DNA from 3 places in the Paraburkholderia lebeckiae genome. Region 1 is predicted to be linked to each of the others. Evidence: riboswitches for the same ligand, from Rfam matches in the RefSeq annotation. Region 1 holds a riboswitch; each other region holds the start of a gene.
The links. Region 1 has a riboswitch for cobalamin ahead of HDG39_RS19500 (TonB-dependent receptor domain-containing protein). Riboswitches for the same ligand answer to the same signal wherever they lie in the genome.
Positions count from the first base shown of each region.

Region 2: another riboswitch for cobalamin. It lies ahead of cobA (uroporphyrinogen-III C-methyltransferase); the one in region 1 lies ahead of HDG39_RS19500 (TonB-dependent receptor domain-containing protein).
Region 3: another riboswitch for cobalamin. It lies ahead of HDG39_RS30885 (CbtB domain-containing protein); the one in region 1 lies ahead of HDG39_RS19500 (TonB-dependent receptor domain-containing protein).

Region 1 is NZ_JACHDK010000009.1:209,756-212,017, forward strand. It holds gene HDG39_RS19490 (cell division protein ZapA) at 1-117, opposite strand, end outside; gene HDG39_RS19495 (ATPase) at 114-473, opposite strand; cobalamin riboswitch at 694-958, shown strand; gene HDG39_RS19500 (TonB-dependent receptor domain-containing protein) at 1,048-2,262, shown strand, end outside.
Region 2 is NZ_JACHDK010000011.1:195,290-197,551, reverse strand. It holds gene cobW (cobalamin biosynthesis protein CobW) at 1-82, opposite strand, end outside; cobalamin riboswitch at 284-561, opposite strand; cobalamin riboswitch at 642-901, shown strand; partial or broken gene cobA (uroporphyrinogen-III C-methyltransferase) at 1,097-1,834, shown strand; gene HDG39_RS35645 (cobalamin biosynthesis protein) at 1,850-2,262, shown strand, end outside.
Region 3 is NZ_JACHDK010000028.1:62,009-64,270, reverse strand. It holds gene HDG39_RS30890 (CbtA family protein) at 1-682, opposite strand, end outside; gene HDG39_RS30885 (CbtB domain-containing protein) at 694-915, opposite strand; cobalamin riboswitch at 967-1,101, opposite strand; gene HDG39_RS30880 (histidine phosphatase family protein) at 1,182-1,802, shown strand; gene HDG39_RS30875 (hypothetical protein) at 1,815-2,255, opposite strand.

The DNA.
Region 1 (2,262 bases):
CTTCATCTCGGCGTCGACGCGCGCGACCGCCTCGAGCAGCGCGCCTTCCGTTTCCGGCGAACAGGCGAGACGATAGGGTACTTCGAGAATCGATACCTCGATCTGCTTGGTGGTCATGCGCTTTCTCCGTGTCGGCTCACGTCGCTTTCCGCTTCCTCGTGTTCGGGCTGGGCGGACTCGAGCAGATCGAGCTGGTTATCCGGTTCGCTGCTCGCGCGTGCGCGCGGCAATTTTTCGAGAATCGCATTCAGGCGCACCTGAGCGTCGTCGATCTTGGCGGACAGCGCGTCGCGTTCCGCCTGCAGCGCGTCGCGCTCTTCGCGCAATTGCGCGAGTTCGGCATGCGTGGCTTGTACTTCGGCACGCGTTTGTGCGAGCTGCTCTTCGAGCGCGAGCCGCGCTTCGTTGTGGCGCTGGCTGATCGCAATCAGCTTGCCGATGTTCTGGGAGAGTGATTCGAGTTCGGTGAGCATGTGCTGCGTCCTCTAAAGACATCGCATTTTAGCGCGGAATATTACAGGTTCCGACAATTGTCTCGTTTCGAGACGTAACAGCATCGCTTCGTGCAGGTTCGTTGCGTGTCGTGTCGTCGACCATAAGATAAAAAACCGGTAATCCATCGGACAATAACCTGCATTCAACAGAACCGATGGCGCTCCGGTTGACCTTTCTTGACGCCCCGCGAGGCCGCTCGTAAACTTCCCGCACTCTGGTGCCCGCGCGCGCTTCTCGGCGCGCGCAGTTAAACGGGAAGCAGGGCGCGCGCGGAGCCAAAACCGGATGCGCGAACCTGCGCTGCCCCCGCAACGGTAAGCGACCGCATGTGATGTGCTCATGCAGGTCGGTCCTGATCGCAAGGTTGGAAGTTCAACGTGCGAGTGTGCCACTGCGCGTCACGCGTGGGAAGGCGGGATCGATGTGTCGTAGCCCGGATACCGGCCAGAAAAGAGGGACGTCCCCGCGAAAACGTTGAACAAGGGGACGCCTCGTGACGCGTCGGCCCGCGGGGAAGCAGGCCGCGCACGCTATCCACAGGAATGTCATCCCATGCTGTCCCCCATCGCCCGCGCAACGCTGCTCGCGTTCGCGAGCCTGCCGCTCGTCGTGCATGCGCAAAGCGCCGAGCCTGCGTCCGCGTCCGCGACGCCGCATTCGTCTTCATCGTCCGCCACGGATGCCACCGCCGCAAACGCTGCAATCGCTGCCAATGCCCCCTCCGCCGATGCGTCGGGCAACGTGCTGTCGCCGATCGTCGTGACCGCGCAACGCGGACCACAAGCGTTGCGCGATGCGATTCCGCAGACCACGCAGTTCGATCAGCAGGACATCGCCGACACGACCGCGACCGATCTGCCCGGCCTGCTGCAACTCGCGCCAGGCGCGCAAATCTCGCGCACGGGTGGCCCCGGTTCGACCACGAGCCTCTTTCTGCGCGGCGCATCGTCGACGCAATCGCTGCTGCTGATCGACGGCGTGCGCGTCGATTCGGTGAGCCTCGGCTCCGCTCAGCTCGCGCAGATTCCACTCGATCAGGTCGATCACGTCGAAGTGGTGAACGGCAACGTGTCGGCGTTGTATGGCTCGGGCGCGATCGGCGGCGTCGTGCAGGTGTTCACGAAAGACGGCGGTGATCATCCGCCGCGTTTCAATTTTTCGGTCGGCTACGGCAGCTATCACACGCAGACGCAAACGGCCGGCGTGAACGGCGCGCTCGATCAGGACGGGCGCACGACCTTCAACATCTCGCTCGCGCGCACGAAGGACGACGGCTTTTCGTCGCTCAATCCGCTCGAGGCGCCGGCCGCGAATCCGAACGCGAACGGCAATCTGAACGAGAGCATCAGCGCGTCGCTGCGTCACAAGTTCACCGACAGGTGGGACGCGGGCGTCAGCTACTTCCAGTCGAACAACGACAACAGCTACGACAATGCATACGGCGAGCCGACCGATCTGAACAATCTCTATAGCAAGGTGCGTCAGGTGTCGGTATTCGCGAACGGCAAGCTGACCGACTGGTGGACCACCCACGTCACGCTCGCCGAGGGCGACGACCGCAGCGTGTCGAACACCAATGGCATCTACAACGGCCGCTTCGATACCGACAATCGCCAGTACACGTGGCAGAACGATTTCGCGCTCGCCGCGAACCAGAAGCTGCAATTCGGCTACGAGCATCTCGACCAGACGCTCGACTCCGACACGTTCGCCGCGCCCGACCGTCACGTCGATTCGGTCTTCGCGGGCTACAGCGCGCGCTTCGGC
Region 2 (2,262 bases), on a different contig from region 1:
TGTGCCGCAGCAGCGTGGTTTTGCCGCTGCCGAGAAAGCCCGTGACGATCGTGACGGGGATCTTGCGCAATTGAGTTTGCATCGTGAGGTCCATCCCTTGGCGTTGATCGGTATGCCGGAAAGTCCGCGCGTGGGTCCGCGTCGGCTGGCGAATGGAGCGAATGAAACACGCGCAGCAGTACCAGGATCACCAGACACGGGGACGAACGACGGCATTGCCGCGACAACGGAAATACAGAAAGCGGAACTGAGGTCATGAACGCGCCACCGCATCCCCGCGGCGGTCGTTCTGCTTCTTTGGGCCGGTATCCGGGCTGGCGAAAGCGCCGCTTCCCCTTCCCGGCCGAGTGGTTTCTCGTCCAGTGGTGAAATGTCCATGCGACCTTGCGCGCGGACATCGAAGCCGGCACTGCGGTGCCCGGCTATCAAGCCGGAACCGCTTTTCGCTTACCGTTGCGGGGACAGCACAGGTTAGCCGCTCCAGAGCAGGTGGCTCCCTGTTTCCCGTTTAACTGCATGCGCACGAGCGCGCACGCGAGCACCCAAAGTGCGTGCGAGTGTAGGCCCGCGGACATGCGCAGTCAAGGAACGCACAGAGCCGGAAAGCGCCGCCGTGGCTTATCCGGCAAGGCGCCATGTGCTATCGTATGCGCGCGTTTGGTGCCCGCACATGCGCTCGCGTGTGCAGTTAAACGGGAAACAGGCAGCGCCTCGCGCGTTCAACCTGTGCTGTCCCCGCAACGGTAAGCGACCTGCGGCGCGCGATTCGATTCGCCTTCGATTCCGACGTGCCGCGCATGCGTTTTTTGATGCCACTGTCCCGCGAATCCACCAACCGGGACGGGAAGGCGAAGCGCATGAGGCCGCCAGCCCGGATACCGGCCAGACGCGGAGGCGGTGTCGCATTGCATCCGTGCATCACGTGGCGCCGCCGGCCGCCGGAATCCGCGGGGAACGGATGTGAAGGCGTAGCAGCGCGGCATCGCGCGTGCCCGGATTCGCAGTTCCGCATGACCTCTATATTCACCGCCGCGCGCGCTGTCGCACGCCGCTTCTCTTCTTCCATCACCGCATGGCGCGCGCCATGCACGCCGCGATGACGCGCGCCTGGCTGATCGGCGCCGGTCCCGGCGACGTCGAACTGATGACGCTGAAGGCCACCCGCGCGCTCGCGCAGGCCGATGTCGTGCTCGTCGACGATCTGGTGAATCCAGACGTGCTGCAGTTCGCACGCGCCGACGCGCAAGTCGAGTACGTCGGCAAACGCGGCGGCCATCCGTCGACGCCGCAAGCCGACATCGTCGCGCAAATGCTCGGGCTTCTGCGCGCGGGGCGCAGCGTCGCGCGGCTCAAGGGCGGCGATCCGTTCGTGTTCGGCCGCGGCGGCGAAGAGTTGCAGGCGCTACGGGCCGCCGGTATCGAAGTCGACGTGATCAACGGCATCACGGCCGGCATCGCGGCGCCCGCGGCGCTCGGTATCGCGGTCACGCATCGTGCTCACTCGCAGGGCGTCGTGTTCGTCACCGGCCACGGCGCCGGCAGTGGCGAACCGGACTGGGCCGCGCTCGCCGCGACGCGCATGACGCTGGTGATCTACATGGGCATGCGCCGGCTCGGCGAGATCGCCCGCGCATTGCTCGCGGCCGGCATGTCCGCCGACACGCCGTGCGCGGCGATCGAGTCGGCGACGCGGCCTGAGCAGCGTCATGCGCTCGCGCCGCTTCGCGAGTTCGCCGAGGCGGTGGCGCGCGCGGGACTCGGCTCGCCGGCGATCGTCGTGATCGGCGGTGTGGCGTCGCTCGCACTGGCGCGTGATGCGGCCAAACGCGACGCCGGCTTTGCTCACGAACTGGCAGCGAGCGCGACGCGACACGGACTCGGACGCGCGATCAAAACGCTGAGCGTCGGCATCGGTTGCCGCTTGCACAGCGAAGCCGCTGAGATCGAAGCCGCGGTGCGCGCAGCGCTCGGATCGAATGCCTTCGAGCAGATCCACGCCATCGCGACGATCGACACCAAAGCCAACGAAGCAGGCCTGCTCGAATTCTGCTCGCGCCATCAACTGCCGCTGCAATTGTTCAGCCGCGAGCAGATCGCCGCGGTACCGGTCGCGTCGCCGTCGGCGGCGGCAAACGTGCATCTCGGCGTCGATGGTGTGTGCGAGCCGTGCGCGCTGCTGGCGGCAGCGGCGCCGGACTCCACCACAACCGCGCGAAACGCGCGTCTAATCGTACGCAAGACCGCGCACGCCGGCATCACGGT
Region 3 (2,262 bases), on a different contig from region 1:
TCGCGCCGAACAGCAGCCCGATCGTCGTCCACATGACCACCTGCATGCCGATCGCCGCGACGCGGAACTTCCACAGCAGCACAGCCGGGAACGCTGCCGGCACTTCATTGATGAGCGGCATCGACAGTTGCACGGCCGCGATGATCACGACGAACAAGAGCCCTGCGACGATCGAACCGTTCCACGCACCCAGCTTCGCCGCCGCGCGACGCCGCACCTTCAGCGAGAACACCATCGTCGCGAGCGAAATCGCGATCGTCAGAAAGAACAGGCCCGTGCGCGTGCCGATCGTCTCCGGATCACCGACCGACGGCGGATTGGCCGGATACTTGATATTCGGCACGATCACGAGCGTGATGAACGCGCCAAGCGCGAGCCACGCGGACAGCGCGCGCACGCTCAACGTACCCGCGCGTCCATACGCATAGGCAAACACCAACGAGAACAGGCCGCCAAATGCCGCGCCATACGTGACCACGCCAGTCAGCAGGCCGAGGCCAGCCTGCGTCTGACGGCTCACGATTTCGGGCTCGGGCGCCTCGCCGCGCGCGGCGGCCGCTTTTTCTTCGAATGAAATGGCCTGATCGACCTGTGGTTCGCCGACGATTCGCGCGAACGCGAACGTGAGCAAGCCCGCGACGATGCCCGCGAGCATCCCGCGCACCAACAATTTACCTACCATGTCGAACTCCGTTAGTGGCAGGGAAAGCCAAGCAGATGGCGGCCGTCGTGCACGAACTCATGCACGTACATGCCGGGCACGAGCGACGTCGCGCCCTGTTCCGCACCAACGAAGTAAAGCGCGAGCAACAGCAGCAAGCCGCCGAACACGACCCACGGCAGCAGTTCGCGCAAAGGAATGGGAGTGGGCTGGGCCGCCGGTTGCGCGGCGCGATCAAGAACAGCTTCGGTCATGATGGACATCTCCTGGGGTGACGCGCCCCGAAAGTCGATTGCAGAGGAATGGTGCGAAGCTCAGGTCTGGCTTTCGGCTCTTGTGGATTGCAATGCCGATTACAGTGGCGCGACCGCGCCGGGCTCTCACCGGCTTCCGTGCTTCGCAGCGCCACTATTCTACGCGCTAAACTGCAGCTTCCGTGACGGCGAGGGCTACCTCGCAACGCGCGCCGCGCGCCGATGAAACCACGCAGGCAAGTACGAATGGAGCGCCAACGCAAAGAATGGATACGCGACTATTACTGGTGAGCCACGCGGCAACGGCCGCGCAGCGCGCGGGCCGCTTCCCTGCCGACGATCCGCTCGACGCGCGCGGTCGCGCCGAAGCCGAGGCGGCGCGCGCGCGTCTCGCGCTTCCCGCCGACGCCGCCGTGTTCACCAGCCCCGCCGCCAGCGCGCGCGAAACGGCCGCTGCGCTCGGTCTGAGCGCCACGCCTGCCGACGCATTGGCGGATATCGACTATGGCAAATGGCGCGGCCAGCGCCTCGTGGACATTGCCGACGAAACGCCCCGCGAACTCGCCGCCTGGACACGCGAGCCCGACGCCGCGCCGCCCGGCGGCGAATCGTTCGGTCAACTCGTGCAGCGGGTTGGAGAGTGGCTCGACGCGCAGCAGGCAGACGTGCGTTCATGCAATGCCGTCAACGAAGCAAGCTTCGCTGCCTCTGCGCAAGGTCGAACCATCGTCGCAGTCACCCACGCGACTCTGCTGCGAGCGGCAATCGTGCACGCCCTCGGCGCATCGCCAGCCGTGTTCTGTCGCATCGAGATCGCGCCGCTGTCGGTCGTCGAATTACGCCACTCGCGACGCGGCTGGTCGTGGTGGCCGGCCGCCACCGCCTGAACGGCACCCCCGCTACCTGCCCGACACCACGAGCCGCAACCGGTTGGACCCCTCGGGCGTCAGCGTGATTTCGGTGCGTCGATCCTTCGCGCCGAGATAAAAGTGCTGACGTCCCGGCGAATTCTGATCGTGCGTTGCATCGGGCAGGCACGACGCGACGTCGGCCGCGACCGCTTCCAATGCATCCGTGTTCGAGCCCGCCGCCTGATGCGGCGTCCACGTGCACTGGAAACTTCGATGCGCGGCCGAACATTGCGCGTCATCGCCATCAGGTTGCGCAACGCCTTTGCCGTCGTCGGGTGTCAGCGAGGCGAAGCCGTCCGGCGCGGCGGCCACGATCCGTTTGAGCGCACCGCAAGGTCTGGGGCTATCGTCGGCGGATGCGCCGACCGGCAGCAGCGCAACGAGCGATGCCGCGGTAAGCGCGATAGCAGAAAGTCGATAGGTTTTCATGGTGTGC